4 regions of the Pueribacillus sp. YX66 genome follow, and region 1 is predicted to be linked to each of the others. Evidence: riboswitches for the same ligand, from Rfam matches in the RefSeq annotation. Region 1 holds a riboswitch; each other region holds the start of a gene.
The links. A riboswitch is a leader RNA that binds a small molecule or an ion and turns the genes downstream of it on or off. The one in region 1 is predicted to bind thiamine pyrophosphate.

Region 1 (8,133 bases):
CGGTCATCAGCGTAAACGAGTGTTTTTAAACGTTCGGAACGCTTCGCTTGCTTCGCCATTTCAATCGAAGGTGCTTGTAATTTTTGACGTGGCTCATATTCCAGCGTTTCCGGATTCAGTTGCAAAATCTCTTTACCTTCTTTTTTGAAGAAGCCCTGTTTCGTCTTACTTCCAAGCAAGCCTTTTTCAACCATTTTCTTCATAAAATCAGGGAAAGAAAACTTTTCTTTTTCTTCGCCTTCAACATTATTGTAAACGTTATTTGCCACGTGGTAGAACGTATCAAGTCCGACTACATCTAGTGTACGGAATGTTGCACTCTTTGCCCGACCAATTAATGTTCCTGTTACGGAATCAACTTCACTGATCGAATAACCGTCTTTTAGCATCACTTGTACGGTTTGAAGAAGTCCGAATGTCCCGATACGGTTTCCGATGAAATTCGGCGTATCTTTCGCTTCAACGACACCTTTTCCAAGTACGTCTTCGCCGAACGTTTTCATATAGTCGACAACTTCTGGGAGCGTATCTTTCGTCGGAATAATTTCAAGCAATTTTAAATAACGTGGAGGATTAAAAAAGTGTGTGCCTAAGAAATATTTTCTAAAATCATCTGAACGGCCTTCTGCCATCGCTTCAACTGAAATCCCTGAAGTATTTGAACTTACAATCGTTCCAGCTTTGCGATGAGCATCAACTTTTTCAAACACTTGTTTTTTAACGTCAAGATTTTCTACAACTACTTCAATAATCCAATCGACTTGGGACAGCTTCTCAAGGTCGTCCTCTAAGTTCCCAGCGGTAATTAAACCCGCATTTTCTTTTTTCGTAAGCGGAGCAGGCTTTTGTTTAAAAAGCTTTTTAATCGCCTCATCAGCAAGGCGGTTACGAACCGCCCTATTTGAAAGGGAAAGTCCTTTCTCTTTCTCTGCTTTCGTAAGCTCATTTGGCACGATGTCCAATAGTAGCGTCGGAATTCCGATATTCGCTAAATGAGCTGCGATTCCTGATCCCATTATTCCTGAACCGATGACTGCAGCACTTTGTATATCACGGATCATGAAACAACCTCCTAGTCTTGAATGAATGCTCATTCATTTTTTTCACTAAAAAAAACTGCTACAGATTACATGTTTAATATTAACGGAAATTCTTCGTTTTATCAATAAAAAAATACATTTTTTACGTTCGATTGTCGAAAAGCGTCTTATTTAGACAAGGGCATTGAATAGCATCGTTTCGTATAACTGTTTAAGATATTTATTCATTTTTTATAAGCATAGAATCGGCAAACAAAGTAAAGAATAGTTCAAAGAAAGGCTTGTTAATATCTCGATTAAGACTAACCCATTTTTTAGAGGAGGGAAATTAATGAATACGAATCAAATGCAATCTTCACAAGCAGGACAAAATATTATGCCACAACCGCCAAACGTTATGTCAACAAAAGATCATCTTTATGTCACTGACATGTTGTCTTGGAATTTGCTCGCGATGAAAAAAGCGTATCATTTTGCTAATGAATGTGCGGACCAAGAGATCAAACTTGCGATTGAAAAAGCTGGCCAAATGCATCAACGCCATTATGAAAAACTGCTAACACATTTGAACGCGCAGTCAATGCCAACAATACAATCACAGCAAAACTAATATAAGAGAGGTAGGTTTACGATGCAATCGAACAATAGCAATAAAATTCAAAATCCGAATACACAAGTACCGAAAACTCCTGAGATGAACGACCGGGATCGGATTAATGACATGCTAGCAACGGAAAAATATATGACGGATGGGTATGATACGGCATTAAATGAAGCGAGTCATGCTGCATTATACGAAGACATCCTCTCCATTTACACAGAAACACAAAACTGCCAGCGTGAGATTTTTAACATTATGTTTCAAAAAGGATGGTACAAAATGGACGCTGCGACGGGTCAGCAGTTGCAACAGTCTCATCAACAATTCTCAAACTATATGACAACGCAGTTTCCGCATTGATCTAAAAAAGGCGTTCACAAGCCAAATAAGCGGCTACGTGCAAACGCCTCTTCTTCACTTTTTATTTAAAGACTTTCAAGGAGTCGGACACATCGATACATTTTCAGCCATATCCCAAAACATATACTCAAAACAACTTGTATTAACGAAAATCTCTTCTAATCGTTTGAATTCAGATTCTGACTTACCTTTTAAGATGCCATTGATTAATTCGATACAATCGTTCGCAATTTTTGTAAACCCATCAGAAGAATACATTTTCACCCAATTACCGTACAATTCATGTTCTAATACACCAGGCCATGTCGCTAGTTCTTTCCCAATCCAATTATAGCTCCAAGCGCAAACAAGCACGGCTGCAACAGCATTTTCAACCCCGCCTAACTGTGCTTAAGAAAGCATATAACTCGTGTATGCCGTCATCGTTGCCGATGGTTTAGTCGCTTCCAACTCTTCATTTGAAATCCCAAATTTCCGCGCATACTCACAATGCAAATCCATTTCGTAATTCATCGTCCCGTGAAGTAAATTCGCAAACATTGCCATCGTTTTCAAATCATTTGCTTTTGCACTTCCAATGGCAAATACTCGCGAGTACTCGATTAAGTATACATAATCTTGCTTCATATATAGTAAATGAACTTTTCCTTCTCAAGAGTCCCCTTACCAATACCTTTTACAAAAGGGTGTTTCAAATAACTGTTCCAAATCGGTTCAACGGTTTTAAAAAGCCTATCACTAAATTGCATCATAATCACTTCTCCTTTATATGTTTTGAATACTCGAAACGAGGAAGAAGCACAAAATAAAAAATCATTCCACAAGAAAAGGGAATGGCAAAAAATTTGCTCAATAAAAGCTTTACCACTTCCCTACGCTAGTATGACCTAGATCAGGTTCAAAGGGACAAGATTCCTCTCTCTCAGCAAAAATGCTCCCCTAGTGATTCAAGTATTCAATTAGTATAACCAAACCAAATACATACGAGATTCTCAAAATAAAAGAGGATTTTTATTCATCCAATCGAATGCAAAACATATACCACTTCTACACAAACTGGAGGTTATAACATATGCCAGGATTTGGAAACGTTGTACAAGCGCAACATTATCAGCGAATGAAAAATGAAAAGAAATTACCAGTCTCCGTTGAAAGATGGGAACAACAAGCACGTTTAAAGTTAGAAGACGGTCCGTTTTGGTATGTCGCAGGTGGAGCGGGCGCAGGCGATACGATGAAAGCCAATCTTGAATCTTTTCAACGTTGGTCGATTACACCACGAATGTTTAACGATGTCGATACACGCGATATGTCCGTAACCATTTTAGGACAAACATTCCCCTATCCTTTGTTGCTTGCACCGATTGGGGTGCAATCGATCGTCCATGACGATGCTGAAATTGCATCAGCCAAAGCAGCAGCAGAGATGAATGTCCCGTTTATTACAAGTTCAGCCTCTTCGCGTTCTATGGAAGACATTGCTAAAGCGATAGGTGATAAGCCAAAATGGTTTCAACTGTATTGGGGAAAAGACGAAGATGTCACAGCAAGCATGTTAAAACGAGCAGAACAAGCAGGCTATTCGGCCATTGTCATCACACTTGATACACAAATGCTGAGTTGGAGAGAAGAAGATTTAGAAAATGCATACTTGCCTTTCTTGCAAGCAGAAGGAATTGCAAACTATTTATCAGACCCTGCATTTCGTTCAAAACTTAAGAAAAGTCCGGAAGAAGATGTAATGGGAGCCGTTCAATATTTTTTACGAATTTTTTCGAATGCGAGCTTAACGTGGAAAGATTTAGCTTTTATTCGTGAACATACGCAATTGCCAATCGTCTTGAAAGGAATTTTACATCCTGGTGATGCTGAACTTGCAATGTACCATGGTGCCAATGGTATCATCGTTTCAAACCACGGCGGAAGGCAAGTAAGTGGAGCCATTTCAGCACTTGATGCGCTTACTGAAGTTTCTCAAGTCACACAAGGTCGAATCCCGCTTCTTATGGATAGTGGAATACGACGAGGTTCGGATATTTTGAAAGCGTTAGCACTCGGTGCTTCGGCTGTTTTAATTGGACGTCCATATATTTACGGGCTCGCCGTTTCCGGACAAAAAGGCGTGGAAGAAGTGATACGTAATTTGCTCGCTGACTTTGATTTAACGATGGCGCTATCAGGCAAAAAATCTGTTTCTGAAATCGACCGTTCATTGCTAACGTACCGATAAAATATGTCTCCATATACGTTTTTATCGCTTGTGTTATGCATGGCTATATTGAGCTAAGGTGATATATACCTGATTTATTCACACCTTGCTCATGGAGGCATTAATTGAGGTAAAGATATCATTTTTTTGTTCCGTTGGCACTAACTAAGAGAGTTTTTCAAATTTTGGTAAAGATTTATCTGATAGCCCGAAAAATTCCTGTTTTTGGGTATACTACTCCCTTGGTCTAACATTAGATTTTTTAAAAAGAGGTTTAGAATGGTTTATTCTAGCTTTAGTTGTTGAATTCGCCGAAGTATTTTCCAAAAGAATTCTTGGTACACAAAACTAGAGGACCATTTAAAGTAAAGGGATCGTCCTGACTTCACTAACTTACTAGCCACTTTGATGATTCTTGTACGTATCGTTTCAATCTGCACTCTTTTTTGCCCTTCTGGGAAACACAGCGTGCGTAGCCAATTCGTTAGGTTATACGCTAACAGACTCAACATCATCTTTGCTTCGTTTACCTGGAAAGAGTGACTGTTCATTTTGTCGAAACCAAATCCATGCTTGGCTTCCTTGATATAGTTTTCCATCGTGCCCCTTTTCTGGTACGACCTAACGATATCTTTTGGAGAAAATGCGTCGATCAAGTTCGTTACAAAGAATGAATGTGTGAAAAACAATTCGCCAGCAGGACGAACGGATTGGATGATTACTTTTCTTGGCTTAGACCATGATTTTGCTTGATATTCGGTTTCCTCATAATAACACTCTGTTTTTGTTGTATCAGATGGTGCGGTCGCAGGGTGTAGTTCATCGGCGAGACGTTGCAAAATCGCATTAGATTTCAAACGAATCACGTAATAGACCGACTCACCTTCACATAAATCATATAGAGCAGGAACAGCAAAACCACTATCTCCGCGCAAGAATGGGATCGTCTCTGGAAATTTCTCGTTATAATGTTCGATAAGGGGTCTTACAAAGTCCACAACGCCATTTGAAGTATAAACATTTCCCGGTCGCAGTTGGGCTTTTAGAAAATCACCTGTTATACCATCGAAAGCAACCATTGGATGGAAACCGACTGTGCCGTAATGGGAATTGTACGCTGAAGACTCTTGTTCTCCATACGTGTCAGCATGTGTTGAGTCCAAATCGATGATGAGTGCCTTTGATTTTCTGAATTGATGTACTTTGTCTAGCTGTTCTTGATTGGCTTGATTTAATTGCACAATGGATTCGGGATCAAATCGAGCGAAAAAACGAGACAAACTAGGTTGGGAGGCTAATGCTTCTGTTCCAATGATTTGTGTAAAAACGGGATCATTCGTCAATTGATCAGCAGCATCGTCTTCGGAATATCCGGCAATGATTTGATAAATCTTTTGACGAAGTAAATTTTCATTCGAATGGAAATGGTACAGCCTTTCATCTTTTAGATCTAGACGTTGAGTTAATGTCTTTGAAAACCCTATTGTTTCATCGAATTCCCTAAAGAGGAATTCGCCCGTATCTGAGGAAAGGGAACCTCCATTATTTGACAATTTAATTTGACGATTGAAATTGAGAGTTAAATCCGATAAAGTAGCCATTATAAGAATCCTTTCTGTGGTTATTTTGTGGTGATTTAACTTTAACAGAAACGGATTCTTTTTTCATTTATTTGGTGCATAGCCAATTTATCCAGACCACTTGATAAATAAGCATTACTAGAACGCCGATTAATTTCTATGAATAGTTCAGGATATATATATAGCTTGCTACCTTTTTTTAAGAAAAGGGGATGACGACTTTTGGGTTCATCAATCGGAAATTAGAACTTCACCCCCTTGAACTTGTTTGAGCAGACCTGGGAAAGCGACAATACAACCAATTCCAAATTTTATTGATCATCTAAGAAAAAGACTCGAAATGGAACGTGCTCTGCCATTTCGAGTTTTTATATTAAAGACTGAATGAATAATCACTCATTATTGCTTAAAAATAATTAATAAATTCAAAATCCAACTATTTGTTCGCTTTTTGTTTTTCTTCTTCTAGCAATGCGCGACGCAATACTTTTCCGACCATCGTTTTCGGAAGCTCATCACGGAATTCATAAAGTCTTGGAACTTTGTAGGCCGCTAAATGTTTCCGGCAATATTCATCCAATTCTTTTTCTGTGACTTGCTTGCCTTCTTTTAATACGATAAATGCTTTCACCGTTTCTCCACGGTACTCATCAGGCACTCCGACAGCGACCGCTTCTTGTATCGCTTCGTGTTCGTATAGTACTTCCTCAATTTCACGAGGGTAAATGTTAAATCCACCAGCGATAATCATATCTTTTTTACGATCAACGATATAAAAATAGCCTTTTTCATCCATGTACGCCATATCACCTGTATACAGCCAACCGTCTTTCAATGTTTCAGCCGTTTCTTCAGGGCGGTTCCAATATCCTTGCATCACTTGTGGACCTTTGATAACGAGTTCCCCAATTTCACCGACTTCAGCTTCTTTGCCGTCTTCTTTCATCACTTTAGCATCCGTGTCTGGCCAAGGTACGCCGATACTTCCAGATACTCTATTTCCCCAAATGAAATTCGCATGTGTGACTGGTGACGCTTCCGTTAATCCATACCCTTCAACAAGCTTCCCTTTCGTGATTTCCTCAAATTTCTGTTGCACTTCGACAGGTAAAGCAGCAGAACCACTAATACACGCATCGATTGAAGATAAATCATAATTATTAATTTCAGGGTGGTTTACTAGTCCGATATACATCGTCGGTGCTCCAGGGAATAATGTTGGTCTTTGTTTTTGAATTGTTTTTAACGTATCAAGCGGATCAAATTTCGGCATAATAATCATTTTTGATCTACTCATAATCGACAAGTTCATAGCAACTGTCATCCCATATACGTGGAAAAAAGGCAGTATTGCGAGTACTCGTTCTTTCCCATCTTCCATCTTATATACCCAAGCACGACATTGTTGAGTATTTGCCGTCAAATTAAAGTGAGTTAAAACTACCCCTTTAGCAAGCCCCGTCGTTCCTCCCGTATATTGCAAAAGAGCAACGTCTTTTTTCGGCTCGATGTCGAGCGAGATTTCATTTGTTGCTCCTCTTTTTATGAGGTCAGTAAATCGATGCATCGTCTCATTGTACTGAATGTCTAATTTCAAATCAGGATAATCTCTTTTCTGAACGAGCGGATACAATAAATTTTTTGGAAACGGCAAGTAATCTTTTATACTTGTGACAATAATGTGTTCCAAAGACGTATTCGCTTTTACTTTCATGACTCGCGGATGCACGAGATTCACGCAAATAAGGATTTTTACACCAGCATCTTTCAATTGATGCTCAAGCTCACGTTCCGTATACAACGGATTCGTTTGTACAACCGTTCCACCGGCGAGCAAAACCCCGTAGTAACTGATAACTGACTGAGGTGTATTCGGCAACATGATCGCTACACGATCCCCTTTTTGCAAGCCGAGATTGCGTAGTTCATTTGCAAGTTTCAAAGCGCTTTCATAAACTTCTCGGTAACTCAGCTCCTTCCCCATAAAGTGAAGTGCAATTTTGTCTGGCTGTTCCTTCGCCGCTTCTTGCAAATAGGCATATAGCGGTCTCTCATCATAGTCAATGTGATGAGGGATTTCATCGGGATAAAGATCTAGCCATTGCTTTTGTACTGCTTCTGTCATCTCAATTCCTCCTCTACATTTTTATATCCCTTTGTACTAGTATATATGAAAAGGATGCAAATATGGAAGAATTGAACGAATAATTTTACGAAACAAGTTTTAACCCGACTGCTGAAATCACGACTAAACTAATGAAAAAAAGCCGAATGTTGTCTTTCGGTTCACCGTAAAAAATCATTCCAATAAGCACTCCTCCGATCGTACCGACACCCGTCCAA
Region 2 (8,133 bases), on a different contig from region 1:
TGTCCTTGGCTTAACGTAAACGGGTTTTGTTGGCGCTGATGGACAAGATGAAAAGTCTTGAGCATTTCATCAACGCGTTTTTTCCGCGCATTTTCTTCCCAACCTAAAATTTTTAGACTGTAAGCAAGCTCTTCTTCCACCGTGTCACAAATAAATTGATGTTCCGGATTTTGAAACACAAAGCCAATTTGTTGCATAATTTCCGATGTCCTCAACTTCGTAACAGGGTACCCATTTAAATAAATATTTCCACTAGTCGGCTTTAAAAGACCGACAATAAGTTGTGCAAGCGTGCTTTTTCCTGTGCCGTTCGGTCCGACAATCGAAACAAACTGACCCGCTTGAATGGAAAAATCAATTTTGTTCAAAATCGACCGATCAGTATAGGCAAATGTAACATTACAAAACTGCAAAATGGGACTCGCTTCGTTATGCTGATTTAACTGTTGCTGCTCATCCACAAACTTATAATCAGCTTGTAATTCAAAACCGAACTTTTTACATTCACGCTCCCATTGTTCTAATGACAATGGAAATTTATCCCATTGAAACCCTTGCTTTTCAAGTTTTTTTGCTGCTTGACAAATATACGGAACCCAAATTCCTTGTTTCACAACCGTGTCATACTCATTCATAAAAATTGTACACGGATCGTCATCAAGTATAATCTGTCCTTCATGATCAAGCATGATAATCCGATCTACATGAGGTAACAAATAATCAAGTTTATGCTCAATCAATACTAATGTTTTACAATACTCTTTCGCTAGGGACAATAACAACGAAAAAATTTCATCAGTACTCATCGGATCTAAATTTGCAGTCGGTTCATCTAAAATAAATAAATCGGCATCCATCGCGATCAAGCAGGCAATCCCTAATTTTTGCTTCATCCCCCCGGACAGCTCTTTTATTTGCGCTTTTCGCCATTCTGAAAGTCCAACGATTTCTAAACTTTTTTCTAGGCGTACTTCCATCTCAGCACGTGACAAACGCAAATTTTCTAAACCGAACAAAATTTCATCTTCAACCGTAAGCATACAAAATTGTGTGTCAGGATCTTGAAAGAGCATGCAAATACGCTCACTCAGTTCACGCGGTGTTTTCTCTATAATTGAGGAACCTAGCATCTCTACTGAACCATTCATTTCTGCTTCAATCGTCCTTGGAATGATGCCATTAAGCGTTAAAGCAAGCGTGCTTTTCCCTGCTCCGCTTGGTCCTAGAATCAAGATGATTTCACCTTTATTAATTGATAAATTGACCCTTTCCAGCACACGCTTGTGCTGAAAAGGATACTGAACCGATACATTATCCATCGTGAGAAATTGCATTCTCTTCCATCCTTTTTTTCTGATTTATTCTTCCTAAAGCAAAATTGTTTAGCACACCGGTACGGCTAAGTGCATCTGCAATTTTTTTACTTCCCCAACCGGCTATAGTTGCACCACTAATAAGCATGGCACCAACCATAAGTACCCGCACACCATATGCAAATTCGCTGTAACCATGAATGAAGAAAAACGTCAAGTAATTCGCAACCATACCAAACATTCCGGCTAACATTAAAACAGGTAGACGATAGCTCCGATAAAGAAAAAGAGCGAAGGTAAGTTCAGCCCCGAGCCCTTGTGTAAAACCGACAATAAGAATAACTCCTGCATTTACAGAACCGACTAGCACTTCTGTTCCTGCCGCGATCATCTCCGCTAAAAGCGCAACCCCTGGCTTGCGAATAATATAGGCACAAAGGACAGGTGCCATAATCCAAACGCCTGAAATGGCTCCATGTGCAATTGGACCGAAAATGCCTTTAATAAATTGACCAAAAATAATCCAAGCGAGATACAGTACACCAAACACAACAGAAATTGATGCAATGACAACTATCTCCCGTAGATTCATAGTTTTTGAACGTTGCAACAAATCCCCCTACTTTCTATACTTTTGTTACTTGTTTTTGTAATAGCCAATTGTGACCGGTGTAAGGCATATTAAAAAACATATATTCTAGCTCACTGCTAATGATAAAATGCTTTTTCAAACGCTCCTTCTCTTCTTCTGACGCTGTTTTTGTAATTTCATCAAACTTTTCCAAATACACGTAAATTCTAGGTTCAGTTTACGCTCCGTAAAACGTAATCCATTCATAGAATAGATAATCTTTATCAGGCTGAAACTCTTCAATTAATCTTTCACCGATATATAAATACACCCATGAACATGGTAACGTAACTGCGATCATTTCCCCTCTTGAGAAATATGGAGCATGTATGTTGTATAATGCTGTGCGATAGGAGCTCCTTATAAATCTTCGTATCTTACTTTTGTAACTTCACAGAAGTTATTTTGCAGGTGAGTTTCTTCACTTAAGATAGAACAGATACTCGTATTAAACATGTGTTGTACACTTTTCCATCCCTAACGGATGATAGCGAATTATCGCATTTAAGTACTCATAATCTTGTTTAATATAATGAATATGTTGCTCTTTCTTCAACTCTCCTTTCCCGATTCCTTGAACAAATGGATGCTTGTAAGTCGCTTCAAAAAAATAATCTGCTTCTTTCCATCTCATTCCCTTTTCCTCCCTAATTTTTTAGAAAACCCACTAAAAAAAGAGCCACTCCGGAAGGGAGCGACTCTACGTATATCGTCTAAATCAGTATTCATTAAACCCACGCACACGTGCACATCACAAAATTGGGCAATGTAATACATAACCTCGTCGACTCCACTTCCCTACGCTGGTACTAACCAGATCAGGTTCAAAGGGATCAAGACAACGTCTTATCTCAGCCAGAACGGCACCCCTAGTGGATTTCCTATTCAATTACTGCCAAGTCTAGCACATCCTTTTAAGAACGTCAAAGATGAATTTGAATTTTTCTGCTTTTCAGTACAATTGAACTAATGGAGAAACTCACTGTAATCTATTAGGTGGCAATGTTAGATTACAATGTTGAATTTCTTTAAAAATATCTTCACCCTCAGGCGTTTATGATTGCTGCTTCAACTGCCCCGTCTGAATGAGGTGTATAAGTCGTTGAATATCTTCTTTTGTCGCTGATTGCTTTTTTTGCTTTAACGTATAACCAATTTGTCCATTTGATTCGATTGTCGCATATTGGACATCAGCAATCGAACTGATCCCCGATTGAAGCAACTGTGCTTCCAATTGATCGACGGTTAGACGAAGCTTTTTTAATTTTTTTCGTCTAATGCCCCGTTTTCAATGACAGGTACTGCTTTCCCCCTAATTAATGACTCGGACTTATTAAAATTTAATCCAATTAATTCAGTTACGACTAAACTTGCAACGAGAACACTAGTAAGAGAAAAGTTGGCCATAATCCATTCCCAGTTATCGGTTGAATTAATAGCGTGCCTAGTGCAATCATAATGACCGTTTGTGGTATCGTCATTTGAGAAATTGACTATTCTACCCCCAAATCGTTACAAAACAGTCGCAACGACAAAAAAAGCGACGTTTGCCATGTTTAGATTCTCCTTATACTGACGACGTTACCTTTTATTGTCCAACTGTGGCAAAATCATATGCATGAAATGTCAGAAAAATACCGTGTAAGCTTTTTCAGTTCATCCACTTTTGTAACGTCTGTTGGTTGCATCGGAATATAAATTTTATTAAATTTCGAAAATCGTATTTCAATTTCATGAAGATACTCTTTTTCCTGCTCTCTTCTTTTTGCTAAAAATTCTCCATCTACATCTTTTGGCAAAACTCGATTCACAATTAAACTGCCTATCGATATATGATGCTTTTTCAATAGATTAATCGCTTTTTCGGTCTCTAAAATTGGTAGCCTTTCTGGATTTAGTACAAAGTAAAAAGACGTCCGGTCTCCATCTAAGAGCCAATCTTTCACTTGCGAAAAACGCTCCCTGCGTTTGTACAACAAATGGTACACATCATCGACCCGTTCATCTCGTTCTTGAACTCCTGCTATATTGTCTAACATTTGCTGCATCTCCTGTGACTTCTTACGTTGCGAGAGCATCCCGTCCATCCACACTTCCATTATTTCAGGCAATGAAAGTAAACGTAGCGTGTGTCCCGTTGGTGCTGTATCGAACACGACGTGAGCATATTCTTTTTCCGCCTCCAACAGAATTTTCGTAAATTCATCAAACAATGCTGCTTCTTCCGCACCAGGAGATACCGCCGCAAAATCAACTTGACGCTCAACCTCTTTTCTCAGATCAGGAGCAGTTAACCTCTCCAAATTTTGTTTCACTTCGTTGAGGTAGCGTTCCACCGCCTCAGATGTATCTAATTCATGTATGCGCAAATAGGGGATAACTTCAGCCTTTCCGATTAAATCAGCCAATGAATGCGCTGGATCTGTCGATACAAGTAGAGTGCGTACTCCTTTTTCTGCTAGAGAAAAGGCAAACGTGGCGGAACACGTCGTTTTCCCGACTCCACCTTTGCCACCAAAAAACGTGATTTCTAATTTTCCAGTGTCCTTTACCGCTTCTTCTTTCTCCCTTTTTTTAAAAAAATTTAACAACAACGAAACCCGTCCAATGGAGATTTTTCCATTCCCATTCTTATATGCCATTCGTGAAAATCTTCCAACATAAACGGGAGAAGTTCGAGCGTATAAAAAGAAGCGGGATTCGGAAGCCCTAATCGCTCTGAATAAATGAGCAGCTTAAATAGATCATCTCTTTTTTGAATTTCACGTTTCATCGTTTGCCGATATGGTGTATAGTACATTTCCGTATAAAAGTGTTTTACATTGTCAGCAAAACTTTGGATTCTTTTCTTCATTGTACAAACTCCTTACTTACGTTGCAGGCGGGATTGGAGCTTGTCGCTCTCGTTTAACCGCTGCAACTCCTTCAAGAATAAGCCAAATGTTTAATGCAAGAATGAATGTGCCGACAATAACGAGTAACGTATTTCCTTCTTTTAAATAGTTAGAAATGTTAATAACCATACTCGTTGCGGTAGCTGTAACGACAACAATCAATGGAATAAGCGCATAAATGAACTTTCTACCTAGACGCCATAAAATAATCGTAATGATTAATAGCGATAAGCCAGCCGTCAACTGATTCGTCGTTCCGAACAACGGCCAAAGCACCATTCCGCCAGCTCCCGGGTTTGAGGGGTCAGCTAAAAAGGCAAGTGCAATACAACTTAATAGCGCGATAATAGTGCTAAAGTTTGCATTTTTTAACGGTTTAACGTGATATTGCTCTCCGATTTCCGATAAAATAAAACGCTGAAGACGCATTGACGTATCTAGCGTAGTCGCCGCAAACGCAACGACCATAATCGAAATAAACGTAGTCGCAATGATAGGAGAAATACCGAGATTCGCTAAAAAGCTCCCTGCACCTGTTACGAAAGCAGCTGTTCCTCCTGCACTTGCGGATGCCCACGAACCATAATGTTCGCTCCATGCTTCAAATGTTGCAAACCCAGCTGCTGTTGCCATAATTGCAGCAAGCGCAAGCATTCCTTCACCAACAGCACCAAAGTAACCGACGAAACGGGCGTCTGTTTCTTGATTCAACTGTTTCGAAGAAGTTCCTGAACTTACGAGTCCATGAAAACCAGAAATCGCCCCGCACGCAATCGTCACGAATAACAACGGAAGAATCGGTGGTGTCCCAGCCGGTACATTTGTGTTAAACATTGGTGCAACAAAGTCCGGTCTACCGATAAATAAACCGAGATAAAGAATGATTAACCCAAGAAACAGCATATGCGAATTAATATAATCTCGTGGTTGGAGTAACGTCCAAACAGGCAGTCTTGAGGCGATCGCCCCATACAAAAGCATAATAATGACCCACCATGCCGGTGATGGAAGCCCTAACATTGTCTCAGAAAGTGGTAACGGGAATTTCGCTCCAAGAAAAATAAACGTAAATAACAAAAGTAAACCGATGATTGAGGGCCAGAACAACTTTACTCTTCGCTTATACACTAAAAAACCAATCGAAATCGCCACAGGAATTTGCAGCCAATAAGGAAGAACACTTTCAGGAAAAGCAGTAAACAAATTAGCAATCGTAACTGCAAATACTGCATTGACTAATAGCAACAAAAAGAAAATAATAAGTAAAAATAAACCTTTTGCCCGTTTTCCAATCACTGAATTCGTAATAACTCCAACTGATTTTCCTCTGTTACGAACGGACGCCCAAAGCGTTCCAAAATCATGAATTCCTGCAAAAAAGATTGTCCCAAATACAACCCAAAGGAGGGCCGGACCCCACCCCCAAATCATCGCAATTGCAGGCCCAACAATAGGTGCCGCTCCCGCAACTGAACTAAAGTGATGTCCCCATAGGACAAACTTGTTCGTCGGCACATGATCAACACCATCGTGAAATTGATGTGCTGGTGTCACGTAATTTGGATCAAGTCGAAAAATTCTCTCTGCTAAAAAGTTAGAATAAAACCGATAACCTAAATAGAAAAAAACTAATGCTCCTAACGTCGTAAGCCATGGACTCATCATTCACCCTCCCTTTCATATTTTTCTACTTATTAGAAGTAGGCTTGTTAGTTAATATGCAATGGAGAGTCTTTTCAGAACAAAAAACCGCCTCATCGCAAAATGATGAAACGGTTAGAATCAGACAAAACACAAAACCAGTATTGTCTCACTGATGCTCTATCTTTGTGACAACAGATACAGGCATATTTGTTGCCAAAAGTTAATCTTATTTTGATACAAATAAATTTCCACTTACCCAAAATCGCCACGGATAATTTTTTGCTTCACCTGTATTATCAATACCAATTCGTGTTCCAGTTGATATCGACTTTGGCGTATACCCTTCAGCAATATAAATCGGTCGCTCAAACAAAGGTCGTCCATAATCGTCCATGTTGATTCCCATCGCTTTTGTTAATTTTCCTGGTCCGTTCGTTAAATGTATCCTTTGTTCGACTTTCCTGCGTTCATACATTAAATCAATTCCTGAACAAGGCTCAATAGCACGGATTAAGACAGCTTCAGGCTTTTCAATTTCACCGCTCACGACATTCACAAGCGTATGCGTATGCATTTGATACGTGTAAACATAACCCGCTTCACCAAACATAATTTCTGTTCGCTTCGTCCTCCGATTTCCGTAACTATGTGCCGCTCGATCTTCTGGTCCGATATAGGCTTCTGTCTCAACGATATAGCCTGCTGTAATGCCTAACTCAGTTTCTTTTACTAGCAAACAACCGAGTAAAGCTTTCGCAAGCTCAAGTGTAGGTTTCTTAAAATCAGCTTTTGAAAGTACCGTAAACACGACCGTATTTCCCTCCGAAGTTCTATTCCGCAGCTTTCGGTTTCGCATAAATAATATAGCGGTCTGGCGCACTACCTACATACGTAAATGGATAACAAGTTGTCACAGTTAATAACTCTTCATCAATATTTGGATTAATGACCGTACGGTCATCTGCATCGACAATTTCTGTTTTTTCAATCACATAAGTAAAAGTACCATACGGCATCTTGACTTCAAGTTCGTCTCCTAATTCTAATTCACCGAGTCGTCTAAACACGGTATCTCGGTGTCCTGATAATACAATTTGACCTTCTTGAGATGGAAAAGCAGTGCCATCATAATGTCCGACCCCTTTTTCTAGTTCATCTTCATCTACTCCTTCAACAATCGGTAATACTTCATCTAATGTTGGAAGTGAAAGAAGCCCTACTTCTTCCCCGGTAGAAGGAGCAAACGAAGAGATATCAATTTTTTCTTCCTCTGATATCATCGCCTCAGCCCGTTGCAATGCTTCCTTTTGTTGTTGCTTAGAATCCCAAATATGATAGCCCCCATATAAAATAAAACCAAGTCCTACAGCAAGTAAAATCGAACCAATGTACTTCACCTAACCACCCCCAGAAAACACAAAATTGTTCATCAACTTACCATTATTTTACTTCAATTGCAATAAATATGCTAGCTATTTAAGATCGATCTTTATGAATCCAACATTCACTTAAAATTTCACAGTGATTGTAAAAAACAATGCTGCCTACTTTACAAAAAACGTAATGCCTGCCCCAAAATATACTCACTATATACTCACTAAAAGAAACCCTGTGGGGACACAGGATTTCTTTTACATTCCATTATATTTTT
Region 3 (8,133 bases), on a different contig from region 1:
CTCGCTAAAAATCTTAAAAACATATATGAAAAAACCATTGAGAAAAATGGAACAGTATTTTCGTTATATTCGGAATTGAACGAAGTACAATTAAAAATTTGTGTCCAATGGGACGGTCGGAACGGAAGAGCATATGAAGAATGTGGAGTTATACGCTATGACTAGAGGAAATCGCGGCTTCACTTTATACGAAACGATTGTTTCACTATTTTTATTGTCAGTTGTCATCATGATTGTTCCGTTAATTTTGGCTTATTTCAAGCAATCACATCCAGATAAATTACAAGTGAAAGAAGTTGAACTATTTTTTATGCAAATCAGCCGTGAAATTCACGGTGCAAAAAATATGTTTATTAATAATCATCATTTGATCGTTGTTTTAGACAATGGGGATCGAGCAAGTTATGAACAGTACAATGATCTCATTCGGCGTCGCGTCAATTTAAAAGGGCACGAAGTGATGCTCCAACATATTCAAACTGTCCATTATGAAGTAAATGACACTATCGTTTCAATCCGAATTGAGGGAAAACGTGGCGAACAATATGAACGGAAATTTGCACTGATGGGTGATGGCAATGCTGAAACGTGAACGAGGCTTTATTTTACCCCTTGTGATTATTTTATCCTTAATTTTTTCCGCGCTTGTTATCCACCAAATTGATTTGCTTGAAAGTGATCGACTTTTCTTTAAGGAACGAAAAAATTATTTTCAACACGGACTGCTTCTTCAATCCGCTTCCAATGAATGGCTGTCACAACTAAAGAAATCCGATACAATAGAAGATAATGGACAGTTTGTATTTGAACTTGGAATTGTCACATATCGCGTCATGCGTTTAGACGAAAGGACAGTAACGGTCGAGTTCAAATCGACAACTGAATTAGCTGGTGAACGAAAAGTAATAGTAACGTACGAATTAAAAACGAAAACAATGATAAAGTGGACGGAGTGACAGAAGTGAACGCCATTTATATTACTGGATTTATGGGTGCAGGAAAAACAACAGTTGGAAAAGTATTAAGTGAAAAAACAGGACTTCCCGTTTATGATAGTGATGAGTTCATTGTTGAACAAGAGAAACGCTCAATCGAGGAAATTTTCAAAGTGGAAGGTGAAGTATATTTTCGTGAAGCTGAATCGAGAGCATTACAATCCTTGCCTACGAAAAATGCGATTATTACAACCGGTGGAGGCATCATTCTGAAAAAAGAAAATCGCAAATTTATGAAAAAGAATGGAACGGTCTTATTTCTTTATTGTAGACCAGATGTAGTTTTTGAAAGATTAAGAGAAGACGATTCAAGACCGCTACTCGCTGGAAATAAAATGAAAGAAATAAACTCTCTCTTACAAGCACGATTACCCCTATATAAAGAAGCGGACTATACAATTGATACGAGCTCGCTCACGATTGATGAAACCGTTCAAAAGATTATCACAATAGTGACTAAAAACGGAACAAATTGAACAAACTAGTAGCTAAGGTGATCATATGTCGAGCGATGATTATTTTAAGTATGTAACCGAAAGTATGCTTAAATACGTTCTCTCTTCAAAAGAAGAGAGAAAAGTTAATAAACAAATCAAAAAAGAACGAAAAGAACCATTTACATTTCGTTGGTTTGGAATAATCCCCTTTCTCATCTCTTATCAGATGAGAAAAAAACGAAAAGGCTAAATCAAGTTGTTGATTTAGCTTTTTGTTTATTGTTCATAACGATGGCCACGGTGGTTCGTTGGTCCAACCCCGCTTCCAATCGCTAAGCTATATCGGATCGCGCAAGTGATGTAATGCTTTGCTTTATTTACCGCTTTGTGCAAGCCATTCCCTTTTGCAAGCTCAGCTGCAATCGCAGCGGAATACGTACATCCTGTTCCATGTGTATGTTTCGTATCGATGCGATCAGATGAGACAGAATAATACGTGAATCCATCGTAAAGTAAATCAATAGCTTTTTGCTCACTGCTTAAGTGTCCGCCTTTTATTAAAACATGCTTCACTCCAAGTTCATGAATACGTTTTGCCGCCTTTTTCATATCGGAAATATTTTCGATGCTTTCAACCTTTGTTAACCTCGCAGCTTCAGGCAGGTTTGGTGTAATGACAGTTGCTTTCGGGAGAAGTTTTTCACAAAGGGCTTCAATAGCATCATCTTGAAGAAGCTGATCTCCACCTTTAGCAACCATCACCGGATCAACCACTAAATTTTCTAACTGATGTTCTTCTATCTGATCTGCGACGGCTTCAATAATATCTTTTGAAAAAAGCATCCCCGTCTTCACAGCATCCGGTTTTAAGTCTACTGCCACCGCTTCGATTTGTTTCACAACGGATTCTACAATCTGTGGATACACGCCATGAACACCGAGTGTATTTTGAGCCGTAACTGCAGTAATTGCACTCATACCATATACGTCTAATTCTTGAAAAGTTTTTAAATCAGCTTGAATACCAGCCCCCCCGCCACTATCCGAACCTGCAATCGTCAATGCTTTAAAAACAGGCATTTTTAATTCCTCCTTCCAATTTTAAACAAACGATTTGCATTATTATATACTTCAATTCACATTTGTACAAATCTTCTCACGTCACAACATTGAAAATTTTGTTTTTGAGCGAATAACGAGCATTGCTTGCGTGACAGGTCTCCTTTTACTTTGATACATATCCCGTTGTAACGCTTGATGCTTTGGCATATCGGCTTTTTTCAATTCTGCCAGCGTGATATGAGTATCGACCCGCTTCAACCGCTAACTTCATCGCCTTTGCCATCTTAACAGGATCTTTTGCTTCAGCAACAGCTGTATTTAATAAAATGCCGTCAACGCCAAGTTCCATCGCCTCGACAACATCTTTCGCAGATCCAATTCCCGCATCAACAATGATAGGAACTTTCGATTCTTCAACAATGAGTGATAAATTGTACGGATTTAACAATCCTAATCCTGTCCCGATTGGTGAAGCTCCAGGCATGACAGCAGACGCACCAACTTCTTCAAGATGCTTACACAAAATCGGATCATCCGAAGTGTACGGCAGAGCAACAAACCCTTCTTTGACTAACTGTTCCGTCGCTTTTAACGTTTCGACTGGATCAGGAAGAAGCGTCTTTTCATTCGCACAAATTTCTACCTTAATCCAATTGCTTAACCCCGATGCCCTCACAAGTCTAGCAATACGTACTGCTTCATCAGCCGTTTTTGCGCCAGATGTGTTTGGTAGGAAGTAGAAATTATCTAAATCCAAATGCTGCAAAATTGCATCTTCACTCGGCTCATTTAAATTTACTCTTCGAATTGCAAACGTTAACACTTCGGTTCCAGAGGCAGCAATCGCATCATTTTGAACATTAGAGTTAGCAAACCGCCCTGTTCCTAAAAATAATCTTGATTGAAGTTCGACTCCGTCAATTTTTAATGGTGTATCCATATTTTTACCCCCCTCCTACGAAATGTACAAGTTCGATTGACATTCCTTCTTGTAACCGGGTATGCTGCCATTCATTTCGATCGATAACCTCTCCATCAATTTCAACGACAACCAACTTATTCTCAAGTTTAAAATGCGACACGAGATCGGTTACGTTTTTTAATTCGGAAAACTGTTGTTCTTCTCCATTTACCTTTAACTTCATCGATTCTCCCTCGCCTTGATTTTTTTAATAAACGCTTCACACGTTTTTTTCACATCTGAACTACCGACAACTTCACTCACAACACAGACATTTCGTCCCCCTGCGTCGAGAACTTCATCTACGTTATGAAGCTTAATTCCTCCAATTGGAACAAAAGGAATGCTAATTTCTTCGACAACTTCGCGTAAGTAAGTGAGTGTAACTGGGTCAACGACATCTTCTTTCGTTTTTGTTGGGAAAATCGGACCGACCCCGATATAATCTGCTCCACCTTTTTCTGCAGAACGGGCTTGATCAATTGAATGGGTAGAAATGCCGATAATTTTATTTCCAATAATTCGGCGAGCTTCTTGTAAAGGCAAATCGTCTTGTCCTAAATGGACTCCATCAGCATCTACGGCGATCGCAATATCAATATGATCATTGACGATAAACGGAACGTTATATTGTTTCGTTAACTCCCGCAACGCTCTTGCCTTTTCTAAAATTTGCCTTTTTGAACTTTTTTTATCGCGTAATTGAATAAAATCAGCCCCACCTTCAAGTGATTCTTTCATAACATCAATCATAGAGCGGTTCGGATGAAATTCTTCACCTGTAATGACATATAGTCGAAAATCTAGCAAATGCTCACCCCTTTCAAGCATTGAACAGTTGTAAAGAAAACTCGCCAAACGGCGAGATTTTTTGCTATGGCAGATAGAATTAAAATATTCATCAATTAAAAAGAACTCTCTTCCCTATAAAAATAAAAAACCATAATCAAACGAGACTAGATTATGGTATCACACATAATCGACTTCCCTCCGCTGGCATAATCCAGATCAGGTAATGAGGGTAAAAGGAAAACACTCCTTTTTCTCAGCTTCACGCACCCCTAGCCTTTCTCTTTATTAAATTTGTAACTGACTTATGTTTATTATTGCAAAAAATGATTTAAAACACAACGTCTACATGTACAAACTAGCTAATAATATGCCTGAATTTTTATTATAAATTTCACCAAATTGTGACATTGGTAAAGGATTCGCCCCTTTACCTACTTCGATCGTAAAACCAGGGCGTCGAAAATCTTGAATAAACCAATCTTTATAGCCTGCGTAGCTATCAACATAACGTATGGGGGCATATCCACTCACTCTCGAGAACTCATTCACGATAACTTCTGATTCTGGCGGCTCCAACCCTTCAAACCCCCAATAAATTTCTTCCCCTTGAGAGTGAAAAGCTAATACACGACTGAAATTCGAATTTCTTGTTAAAGTTGCCATTGCGATTGCTTCCGGCTCAGTTAAAGGATTGTCTCCAGGATAATCACGCGGTGCTGGTTGCCGTGGTTTTCTTTCTTTTTCAATTTCCCATCTTGCCGGAAACTGATTATTTAAATCTACGCCACGTATGTTAGCCTTCCATGTAGAAAAGTTACTGCTTCCCTCATTTAGTTCTAAAACGGTCGAGCGATACGGTTCCTCTTGTGGTGCACCGTTTAAAACGAGATTCACACCATCGGGATTCACCATTGGAACAAGCGACATTTGAGTATTTGTATATAAGGAAAACATATTTATACCGCGAAGATTTGATTGATTTGTAAGCGCAAGTAAATAATCATTAAGAAAAAGCATAATTAAAGGAGTCGTGAGCCATTCATTTGCATGAAAGGATCCATTTACATGAACTTTCTTCATTCCACTTCCTATAATCACTTGGGGAATCGGCTTGTTCATTACAGATTCACCAATTGAATTTCGTTGTAAAAACGGATATACCGTTATTAGTTTTCTAAGATCGCTCATCATCTTCTCGTAATCATATGATTGTAAGTCTAAAACAAGCCTCCACGTTACTCGAATTGGTATTTTGATCGACGTTCCGATTTTTAAATTTGTTGGATGAAATTCACGATTAAGAAAGAGTAGCTGCTGAAGCGAAACATTTCGTTGGTAAGCAATTGATGAAAACGTATCCCCGCTTTGAATCGTATAAGTTTCCTGAATATAACCTGGAATCTTCACTGTACTTCCAATTTGTAGATTCTCCGCGTTTAACTGGCGGTTTGAGTCAATGATTAATACTAATGGAACTTCAAACAATTGACTATAATGCCATAATGTATCACCTTTTTGAACGATAATTTTCAATCGACATCCCCTCACTTTCTTTACTACACTATGATTTTAAAAAATGATATATCACAATGTGTATAGAAGAGGATTTTTAGTAAAAAAAAAGAACCCTATGAAAAGGGTTCACTTATTTTTGACTATTCTTTAAGAGCAATTGCTCTTCTTTATTGAAAAAGCGAAGTAAATCCCCATAAATAATACGATCAGATAAATCTAAGTGGGTTTCTGATTTTTCTTTATAAGGTTCACAATGCTCCATTTCTGTTTCTAAACCAGTCGCTTTATCATAGCAAATATTTTTCGTATATACGTAGTCTTTAGTAATAAAACTACCATCTCGGAAAACAGCAAAATCAGATCGTTCTTCAGAGAATAAGTCATTACCAAAGTAAATTTGATCCCGCGCATCAATACCAAGCAAATTCAAAATCGTTGGTTTCATGTCAATTTGACCGCCCACGGTGTCAATCACTTTACCTTCATGTCCCGGTATATGAATAATAAAAGGTACTTTTTGTAATTGCGCACTTTCAAACGGCGTCACTTCTTTTTCCAAAAATTGACTCATTGCTTTATTATGGTTTTCAGATATTCCATAATGGTCACCGTACAAAATAAAAATCGAATCTTCATACAAACCTTCTTCTTTAATTCGTTCAAAGAAGTTTTTAACCGCTTCATCCATATAGCGAACGGTAGTGAAGTAACGATTTAATGTCCCACTATTTGAATCCCATGGCGGAATCAATTGGTCTTCTTCGTCTAATGTAAACGGAAAATGGTTCGTTAACGTAATATACTTTGTATAAAAAGGTTGCGGTAAATTTTTTACATATTTAATGGATTGCTGGAAAAAATCATCGTCCTTTAATCCCCAACCAATTGAGTTTTCTTCTGTCACATTAAAACTATTAACATCGTAAAAGCGATCATAGCCTAACGTATCATACATTACGTCACGGTTCCAAAAACTTTTATTATTCGCATGGAAAACCGATGTGTAGTATCCTTCTTCTTTAAGCTTTTTCGGCATACCATCATATTCATTTTGCGAATGTGTAAAGAATACGGCACCGCTAGGCAATGGGTACAATGAATTTTCTAATAAAAATTCGGAATCTGATGTTTTCCCTTGACCTGTTTGGTGATAGAAGTTTGGAAAATAATAACTTTCTGTTATGAGTTCATTTAGAAAAGGTGTAATAACCTCTCCATCAACTGTGTTATTGATGACAAAATCTTGAGTTGATTCTAAAACAATAACGAATACATTTTTATCTTTCGCAATTCCCGTAAAGTTCTCATTCGGTTTTACCCGATTTGCTTTTACATAGTTTTCAATATCAACAATCTCACTACTATCAGCTAATGCCCGCTGTGCTTGTGCTCTTGATTGCATAAAAATATCGTAAATATGGTAATTGTATACCCCAATATTTTTTATTAACATTTCTCTATCAAACGTTCTCGTCAACAATTGAGGTCGCTCTGTTTCAGCTAGACCGAGATTAACAGCAAACAACGCAAGCGCAGCTGCAAATACAGAAGCAACTTGCTTTTTAGTAACATGACCTGGTTTAGCTGAGATAAACTTCATTAAAACGACCAAAATAATGACGTCAATGAAAAACACGATGTCAGTTACATTAATGAGTTCAAAAATGCTACTTCCTAAATCCCCCATGTTGCTCGTTTGAAAAAGGACTGGAATTGTAATAAAGTCATTAAAAAAACGGTAAAATACGATATTGGCATAGAGAATAATTGAACCTATGAAACTAATGAATAGGATCATTCGATTTCTTGCTTTACCTGAGAAAAAGAGAGTAAACCCAAAAAATAAAAGTACAGTACTGATCGGACTAATTAATAAAATAAATTGTTGCATTTTATTTTCAAGTGGAATATTAAAATAAAATTTACTTACAAAATACGTTTTTATCCATAATAAAACCGTTGCGGTGAGAAACATTGAATAGTTTGCTAATGTTTTCTTCATCGTAACTTAGCACTCCTTATTCATTTTCAAACTAATTTCAGCTTTTTCTTCGTCATAAACTTTATCATAATCGTATTTACTCTTTTTGACAATCGAATTTATTGTCATTATTACAATGAATACCAGTTGAAAAAATCTCGCTTGCTTGACAAGCACTACGTATACGGACGAAACAAGCTTCTATTTTGTTTCATAAATTACGAAAGTTAGTTATAAAGACTCAGTTTAATTTTTCTGTTTCTTCCTTTATTTCTTTTCGTAAAGTTAGAATCGCTAACGTAAACTGTTGATCGTCAATTAAATTCAGTTGATGTAATTCGCGAATCTCAATTTCCAGTAACTCTAAATCAGCGATCCGATTTCCAGTAT
Region 4 (8,133 bases), on a different contig from region 1:
GAAGAGCAACTCGTCAATGAAATAGCCGCCAAATATGAACTAAGCCCAGTTATGATCAGTCGTTGGAAAGCAGAATTTCTAGAACGATCCTCGATGGTCTTTCAGAAAGGCCCAAGCGAGGTGGAGAAAGTCCGTAAAGAATATGAATCCAAACAAGAAAATTTAGAGAAATTAGTAGATCAGTTAACAGTTGAAGTTGACTGGCTGAAAAAAAATCTGGACTCAAATAAATCTGCCCGTGAGCGAAAAACAATGGTCGAATTCAATCACCCAACGATCAGCATCAAACGTCAAGCAGAGCTTTTAAGTATTAATCGCACGAGCCTATATCGCCAACCGAAGGAACCAACAGAAAGCTCTGAAAACATCATAATCATGCACGAAATCGATAGGCTTTATACGGATCATCCATATTTTAGCTACAGGCGCATGACGGCGAAACTTAGTGAAAAAGGATTTGAAGTGAATCGTAAACGCGTACGCCGTCTGATGCGTCTCATGGGTATTCAAGCCATTTATCCTAAGCCCAACCTTAGTAAGAGACTGCATGCCAAGTACTGCCAACCTTACTTGCTTCGTGGCTTGGACATCACCCATCCAAACCATGTCTGGGAAGTGGATATCACCTACATTCGCATGGGACGAGGCTTTATGTACCTATTTACCATCATCGACTGGTTTAGTCGCAAAGTAGTAGATTACCGAATTATCTAGCACGCTAGACAAAGGGTTTGTCATGACCTGCCTTAAGCGAGCGTTTCATCGCAGCAAACCGGTTATCATCAACAGTAACCAGGGCAGCCATTTTACAAATGCTGATTATCTTGAATTATTGAAAGAAAATAGTGTTCAAGTGTCCATGGATGGCAAAGGACGAGCAACAGACAATAGTCGCACGGAACGCTTCTTTAGGGCTTTAAAGTATGAGTGTGTTTATCTAAATGAATACGAGACTCCTAGAGAGTTACGAAAAGGCATTCAACACTATGTTACGTTCTATAACACGGAGCGACCCCACCAATCCTTAAATTATTTAGCGCCGGAAACGGTTTACAAGCAACCTGAGATTGCACAAGCATCCTAAACAACGAACGTCATGCGAGGCTTTACATGGAGAGGCGGGCATGATAGCCTCGTTTGGCGGTGCCGATGTTGTGACATCTGGCTTCTCGGCAGGTGAATCTTGCCCGCAGACGCTCCATGTCAAACCTTTATGGATCGCCTCCCACATTCAGAGCGAAAGGAGAGAAAACACATAACTTAAATTTTTTCTCTTTGTGTCTTGACAAAGGGGGGCATTACAGACCCGAGAAGCCCCCACTTCAAGCCACCCGTAAGGGTGGTAAGTGGTGGGAGCAGTTCACGATTCTTCCTTTTTTGATCCTGTTACAGCTCCGGATATTTCATCGTCTAAAAAGAAAATAGTAAGACTAATAATTTTATCATCTTTTTTTAAATCATAGATCCATTTGTTATCATCAATTTCTAACGGCTTACCAAGTAATTCTTCAACATCTGTTTTGAGCATTCCTTCTTCCAAACTTTCATATTGCTCCATCGTAACTACGCCATCCTTGGAGCTACATGCCCCAAGAAGAAAAGTTAATAGAAATATTGAAATGATAGCTCTTTTCATTTTTATTCATCCTTACTTTTGTGTATTATAAACCAAGATTTCATTGAGAAAATCAAAACAAATATTAAAAACGTAACACCAATGAGCGAAAAAATTAGCTTAACTTCCCGTGCTGGATTTATTCCACCTATAAAAACTAAAATAATCGCAGCAAAATACAAGAAGAGACAAACAGGATTGACTTTGATTTCAACGGATTCGTCATGATTTAACTGTACGGCTTTACTCCCAAAAAACCATTGCTTTGCTTTGACGGTCACATTATCTTTATCAGTAGAAATCGTATATTCCTCATTGTTTTTCAAACTTTTTACTTTGCGATCGTCTACAAATAAAGCGACACCTGCTATTCCGCCAAGCATCCCTGTATTTCTTTTTACAATTACCTTCAACCGAATGTATCCTCCTCACTCATTTATTTTCACAGACAAAACTAACTTACCATTATTTTCTAACACATTCATGCGGAGGAAGGAGTAGTCAATATGTCTTATATTAAGTTTATTTTGACTGTATTGAAAAGATGGTAATAAATTCTTCCATAAAATTATCAAATCTCTTATTTAGTCCAATAATTTTTAATTCATTTTGAAATAGCCTGCTAGTCAATGACGTTTTTGCTTTTCCTTCGAAATGATTCATTATTCTTTGACAGATTTCATTATGTTTTTACACGATAGGCTATAACAGTGATTTTGCTGTTGAAAGTAACAGAAAAACTGAAAGTTTTATGGAAAGAAAAAGGGAATGTAAAAAAGAACATGCGTCAGTTAAAATTTAAATTCCATTTCTATACGGCTAATCTTCCTCCTCTCACTCATTGTCATCTTGACCTCCATTCGTTTAAAATGGAATGCAAGGGGGATTTCATAGATATGACTCAACAAACTTTCGTTATCGGTGACGTTCATGGTTGCTATACAAAACTAAAAAAACTATTAACATACTGGAATCCAGACTCGGAACAACTTATTTTCGTCGGTGATTTAATCGATCGCGGAGAGCATAGCCGTGATGTCGTGCGACTTGCGATGAAGCTAAAACAAAACTATGGCGCAGCAATAATCGGTGGTAATCATGAAGAGATGTTGCTTGAATGGCTTGATTCCCCTATGCAGCATACGAGCTTTTATTATACGGTCGGCGGCGAAGAAACACTAGCTTCCTTTTATAATAAAGAACTTGTCCAAAGTCATCATCCTGAGAAATTAGTAGAGCAAATGCAACAAGACTTCCACGAAGAAATTGAATTTTTACGCTCACTTCCAGATTATATTGAAGTTGGAAGCTACCTCTATGTCCATGCGGGAGTCAATCTTAATTTGGCTGACTGGAAAAATAGTGGTAAACAATTTTTCCGCACGATTCGGGAACCGTTTCATCAAGGTGATAATCAAACAGGAAAAACTATTATTTTTGGCCACACACCAACACGGCGACTTCACCCAGACAAACGTGACGACATTTGGACATCTTCTTGCAAAACAAAAATCGGGATTGACGGTGCCGCTGTTTTTGGCGGAAAATTACACGGTCTTCATGTAAAAGGAAATGGCGAGTACCAATTATATTCTATCGAAGGAAATAACAAAGCAACAACAAAGACGTTTCAACTATAAACATCATGTTCTTCCTTAGCTCTACGCTCAAAAGGAGCTACATCTATACGAGGTAACTCCTTTTCGCTTCAACTTAAGAAATGCTATGGGATGTAAGGAAGGAAATAAATTTATCATCCGTTTCATTAGATGACGTACCGAGCCAGATTAAATGCCCCCACGTGTCGAGGAGACACAACTCTGAATTTGATATATTTTCATAAGCGAAATAAGGATGTTCCAATGGTATCAATCCGTCGTGCTTACTGTGCATAATCAAAGTAGGACAAGTAATAGCTTGCAAATCTTTGCTCACTATTGTATTCATCTGTTCAAGATCGATAAAAAATCCATACTTTGATCGTTGGCGGTTATTCATTTTTCTAATTTCATCAATATCTTCCTTGTTTATTTTTTCCCTTGCTTCACGATACGTTAAATTACTAAATTGCGAAAACATTTGCTTAAAAATAAACCGTGGAAATACACGATTAAAAGAAGCAAGGAATCTCCATGTCAATTTCTCAGTATTGGGATGAAATACTAGTTTTGCAACTTTATATTCTTTATCTTGCGGAGCAAGCCATCCTTTTGTAACGGCAGATTGCAAAGTAAGCGAACGAACTTTCTCAGGGTAGTTAGCAGCAAAATAAATTCCGCTAGGACCCCCTGCAGAAATCGCAAGCAGATGAACTTTTTCTAAATTTAAATGTGTTAATAACTTCGCGTAATATTCGCAAGCAACTGAAAGGCTTTTGCCAATTTCCTTAGAAGTGATTCCATAACCAGCTCTCGAAGGAGTAATAATAGAAAATGCATTTTTGACTAAAGTTTTATAACCAAATTCCTCTTTGCAATTTGAGTGACCACCATGAAAGACAAGGATAGGTTCTCCTTCACCAATAATAGAATATTCAATTGTTGCGCCATCGGCATCATAGGTTTCACACTTTCGTTCCATCAATTCATCCCACCGCCTATTTTCACAATCCCTTAATAAAAATCACATTGCATAACAAAAGAGGATAGATGCTCTTCCTATCCTCATTCTCCAACAATGACTATCCACCAAAAAATAAATCAATCACGTTTGCCGCCATTGAAGATTTACGATTATAAAGCTCAGAGTAACCACAATTTTTGCAATAAACGACGAGAAACTTATTATGCTGAACATCAAAAATCTTCGACAAACCTGCACCTGTCGTTGCAATTTTTTTTGTTCCTGTCTTTGTTCCTCCGCATTTGATACATCCTTTTTCTGCCATACAATTCACCGCCTTTTTTATCATCATTTTAATTATCGAGTCACATATGTAAATCCGTTTAGCCACTACAATTATTTCACATTTAAAGTGGTCTTAACTTTTTTTTCAAATTTAATAAATTTCGATTGGCTGAACCTTTTCGTAATCATTCGGTTACTGTTCTAGTTGCTATTCCATTTTCTTTTTTTACTTATCTGAATGCATGATCATAATTCAGCAATCAACATAAAAAAATAAAGGAATCCCCATCTAGGCTTTAGCGTAGAAGCGAAAACTTTTGGAACTGGAGAATTGGTTCAGTCAACTTGGTCAACTAGTAAAAGACGCTATGACCCGAGAATCTCACACTTCAAAATCCGTAGAATTTCAAGTGATAAGTAGTTCACTTAAAAAGACCAACCCTTCTATCAAGAGCTGGTCATACTTAGTTTTTATTTAAAAAAACGAATCGCAAGCGGAATGCGATAATGGTCGCCGTTGAACGCTTTGATGGCTGCTACAATTGTAAAAACGAATGCCAAAATTCCGACGATCGCTGCCAAAACAAAGCCAATAAGTACGAGCATAAGAATCGAACTAATAATAATATAAATCGTATAAGATATGAAAAAATTAAAATATTCCTTACCGTGATAATCAATAAAGCTCGATTCGTCCTTTTTAATGATCCAAATTAGCAACGGACCAATAATCGTTGTGAAAAAGCTCGTTACATAAATTAAACATGCTAATAATCTTTCATCACTATTTGACATATTTCACCTTCTCCCCCCTTTTACAGAATATTGTACTACAGTTTATGCTGTAATTCACAAAAAGATATAAAAATCTCCATCTTTATTTATCAAAGCGAGATGCCCATTATGATAATGATTTATTTTCAAGTAAACGCGGTGAAACCGAAACGAGCGCGAGTAAAACGATCGCACATAAAATAAACGTAAGGATCATTGTCGTTCCGTTGATGATAAAGGAATACCATACAGGAGACATCCCTTCTGGTGCATACGAACCCCAAAAATAATAGCCTGCAACAAAATGCCAGAAATAACGTGCAAAACTAGCGAGAAATATCGCCATCGTTAAAGTAAAAAATGCTTCTTTTTTACGATGATGCTTAATTTTCTCTTGAATCACATACGCGAAAAATCCAGCAACGCCTACCATTGCAAAAGCTAGTAAGTACTCCACAAGTACTTGAACAGGATACAAAACCGTAGCATCACCAGTCACAATTTGCAATACACCCCAAAGAAATCCAGAAAAAAAGCCAGCCTTCCACCCCCAACGTAACGCAACGATGAAGACCGGCACCATCGCAAACGAAACAGAGATCCCTGCTACGATTTGGATCGATGGAAGAAAATCAAGGATCATTGCCGCAGCAGCGAACATCGCCGCTTCAATTAATATTTGTAATCGATAATTTTGCATAAAAAAGCCCCCTATGTGTTATTAGTAATAAACGAATCCCATAGGAGACCAAAGAAACTGATCAATGAAACAAACCGCTTCTTCATCAATACATCACATCCCTACGCTAGTACTAACTAACAGGTTCAAAGGGTCAGAACGGAGTCGTTCACTCTCAGCCCATTGGCTCCCCTTGTGATACGTTTATCAATTCAGAACTTAGTATAGCTTATATCGCTACAAGAAACAACGAGTACGCTCCGTTTCCTTACGGAGAGGTATTTATTTGGCCACAAACATTTTACTCATACATTCATCGATTTCTACTGTGCATATCTTTTTTCTTACTGACCCTTTATAGTGCTCAATACTCGTAACTTTTTGACATTTCCAATGGAGCAACATACACCGTAACATCGCTCACATACTTGAACATGCTCTTTCATTTACATAACGATAAATGGAGATCATGTGTATGTAAAGCAACCCAATTCAATACTCTCATACTCTACTAACACATCATATTCCGATTGGATCACTTTTCCCGTTTGCTTAACAACCGTTCTAATTGCTTCTTCAAACGTCTTGATTGATTCAAAATCATTAGACTTAGAAATATTAACTTTTAAAACTTTTTCATCAAGTAAAACCATCGATTCTCGCTCAGCTTGACAGCCGAACAACGTGATGAAAGCAAATCAAAATAATGACAAATAAATTTCACTTCACAGCGTAATCCCCTACTCATTATTTTCTTCTAACACTTCAGGATAGACGAGCGTGTTAAACACTTCACTAGATACTTCATCTTCAACATCGATCATTACTTTGGCATCATCGATTTGTACCGACATCCATGAAATACCGATTGCGATCGATACAAACTCATCAAAGTTACTTTCAAATACTTGCTGTCCATCGAGAAACGTAAATTAAGAATGAGCTTTGTTATACGTAATCTCTTTAATTGACTGAGCATTTTAATTCGCCTTTTCTACGGCTTCGACAACGGCATCTTTTTGAGCATGTCGTTTGTAGACTGGCTTGGAAATTGAAGATGTAAGTAACCCGTCGGATTTATTGTCACTTCACTTACGCCTTCGCATATTTCAATAATTTGATCAAATTCTTAGTCTTCAAACCGTTCTGAAGGGTGTTCAGCAATCTTTTATCTACATTAAGTGACTGTGTTTGTCTTCTTCGAAAACTTCATTATCTTACAGTTTATTCACTTCATCACCATCACTACATGCCAAAAAAATCGTAATTTAAAACACAACACCATTTCTCATTCTAATCTCGTCTCGTAAATAGTCTTTTTTCTCTATCTATTTGAAAAAACCTGCTTTTACTAAATGACTTTTTAGTTTTTGTTTATAATGTTCCTTTAAATGCTCGCGGTATTTCTGGAAATTCAAAGAACGTTTTTCATTGGAACGCAACACTTTCATCGTTACAGAGTCATTACTTAGATACAGTTTAATTTTTAATTTTTCTAACTTATACATAGGTGATTCATATGTCCATTTTTCGCTTCCTTTAATTGTAACAAACTTACAATCATTTAAACACGAAAAACTTAAATTCAATTTCCAAACACCCGTTTCCCATTGTAGAGCATTAGATAGTTTTCCATGAAAAATAATCTTGTTATGATCATCAACCCACTTAAATGGCAGCGGAACATATTGATCCAGTAACTGCTTCTGCCTACGCAATTGTAAGGAAAGACGAATGTGTTTCTTCAAATTAGAAGTGAATGTATTTTTCTGTAAATGAAGCTCACCTTCGAAACGAAATGATTGTTCTTCTGCTACATATATAAAACTAGTGAAACGCGCTGTCATCTTTGAGAGGTGAACGCGCTGCTCTTTTTGTCGCAAAGCGTATTCAAATACGGTTACCCATTTTTGTGCAGTCTTCTCTCTGCTATATTGTTCAACAATCTTCAGCGCTTCTCGGCTTAGCGTATTCCGTTTCTGCTTGTTTTGAAACAATTCAATCATTGCATTTGCTAATCCATTCACATCATTTGGTTCAATTAAAATCCCATTCTTTTTATGTTTTATTAAGTCTAGTGGCCCGTAGTGACACGCATAGCAAATGACCGGCGTTCCGACTGACATACTTTCAATAATCGACATCGCAAAAGCTTCTGATTTTGAAGTCATAACTGAAAAAGCAGCACGCCGAAAAACCGCTTCGGTATTTTTCGTAA

Region 2: another riboswitch for thiamine pyrophosphate. It lies ahead of ABU914_RS06995 (thiaminase II/PqqC family protein); the one in region 1 lies ahead of tenA (thiaminase II).
Region 3: another riboswitch for thiamine pyrophosphate. It lies ahead of thiE (thiamine phosphate synthase); the one in region 1 lies ahead of tenA (thiaminase II).
Region 4: another riboswitch for thiamine pyrophosphate. It lies ahead of thiT (energy-coupled thiamine transporter ThiT); the one in region 1 lies ahead of tenA (thiaminase II).

The regions. Positions count from the first base shown of each region.
Region 1 is NZ_JBEUEL010000001.1:95,570-103,702, reverse strand. It holds gene ABU914_RS00525 (3-hydroxyacyl-CoA dehydrogenase/enoyl-CoA hydratase family protein) at 1-1,058, opposite strand, end outside; gene ABU914_RS00520 (hypothetical protein) at 1,372-1,650, shown strand; gene ABU914_RS00515 (spore coat protein) at 1,672-2,001, shown strand; partial or broken gene tenA (thiaminase II) at 2,077-2,750, opposite strand; TPP riboswitch at 2,854-2,952, opposite strand; gene ABU914_RS00505 (lactate 2-monooxygenase) at 3,074-4,231, shown strand; gene ABU914_RS00500 (IS1380 family transposase) at 4,495-5,811, opposite strand; gene ABU914_RS00495 (AMP-binding protein) at 6,227-7,915, opposite strand; gene ABU914_RS00490 (DMT family transporter) at 8,001-8,133, opposite strand, start outside.
Region 2 is NZ_JBEUEL010000011.1:51,241-59,373, forward strand. It holds gene ABU914_RS06975 (ABC transporter ATP-binding protein) at 1-1,334, opposite strand, end outside; gene ABU914_RS06980 (ECF transporter S component) at 1,312-1,923, opposite strand; gene ABU914_RS06985 (hypothetical protein) at 1,940-2,098, opposite strand; gene ABU914_RS06990 (hypothetical protein) at 2,123-2,245, opposite strand; gene ABU914_RS06995 (thiaminase II/PqqC family protein) at 2,393-2,578, opposite strand; TPP riboswitch at 2,723-2,825, opposite strand; gene ABU914_RS07000 (YetF domain-containing protein) at 2,999-3,166, opposite strand; gene ABU914_RS07005 (hypothetical protein) at 3,205-3,351, opposite strand; gene ABU914_RS07010 (ArsA family ATPase) at 3,555-4,538, opposite strand; gene ABU914_RS07015 (cory-CC-star protein) at 4,529-4,798, opposite strand; gene ABU914_RS07020 (carbon starvation CstA family protein) at 4,815-6,500, opposite strand; gene ABU914_RS07025 (DNA-3-methyladenine glycosylase) at 6,709-7,338, opposite strand; gene ABU914_RS07030 (class D sortase) at 7,313-7,879, opposite strand; gene ABU914_RS07035 (YfhD family protein) at 8,114-8,133, opposite strand, start outside.
Region 3 is NZ_JBEUEL010000002.1:183,463-191,595, forward strand. It holds gene ABU914_RS01980 (prepilin-type N-terminal cleavage/methylation domain-containing protein) at 1-165, shown strand, start outside; gene comGF (competence type IV pilus minor pilin ComGF) at 158-592, shown strand; gene comGG (competence type IV pilus minor pilin ComGG) at 579-956, shown strand; gene ABU914_RS01995 (shikimate kinase) at 962-1,471, shown strand; gene ABU914_RS02000 (YqzE family protein) at 1,497-1,682, shown strand; gene thiD (bifunctional hydroxymethylpyrimidine kinase/phosphomethylpyrimidine kinase) at 1,709-2,512, opposite strand; gene ABU914_RS02010 (thiazole synthase) at 2,658-3,434, opposite strand; gene thiS (sulfur carrier protein ThiS) at 3,439-3,639, opposite strand; gene thiE (thiamine phosphate synthase) at 3,636-4,265, opposite strand; TPP riboswitch at 4,424-4,528, opposite strand; gene ABU914_RS02025 (M14 family metallopeptidase) at 4,590-5,780, opposite strand; gene ABU914_RS02030 (LTA synthase family protein) at 5,893-7,764, opposite strand; gene ABU914_RS02035 (YqgQ family protein) at 7,985-8,133, opposite strand, start outside.
Region 4 is NZ_JBEUEL010000011.1:66,838-74,970, forward strand. It holds one part of gene ABU914_RS07080 (IS3 family transposase) at 1-702, shown strand, start outside; one part of gene ABU914_RS07080 (IS3 family transposase) at 704-1,084, shown strand; gene ABU914_RS07085 (hypothetical protein) at 1,361-1,636, opposite strand; gene ABU914_RS07090 (hypothetical protein) at 1,639-2,028, opposite strand; gene ABU914_RS07095 (metallophosphoesterase family protein) at 2,512-3,255, shown strand; gene ABU914_RS07100 (alpha/beta fold hydrolase) at 3,329-4,195, opposite strand; gene ABU914_RS07105 (zinc ribbon domain-containing protein) at 4,296-4,502, opposite strand; gene ABU914_RS07110 (DUF4870 domain-containing protein) at 4,934-5,257, opposite strand; gene thiT (energy-coupled thiamine transporter ThiT) at 5,364-5,936, opposite strand; TPP riboswitch at 6,018-6,119, opposite strand; gene ABU914_RS07120 (hypothetical protein) at 6,383-6,568, opposite strand; gene ABU914_RS07125 (glycosyltransferase) at 7,244-8,133, opposite strand, start outside.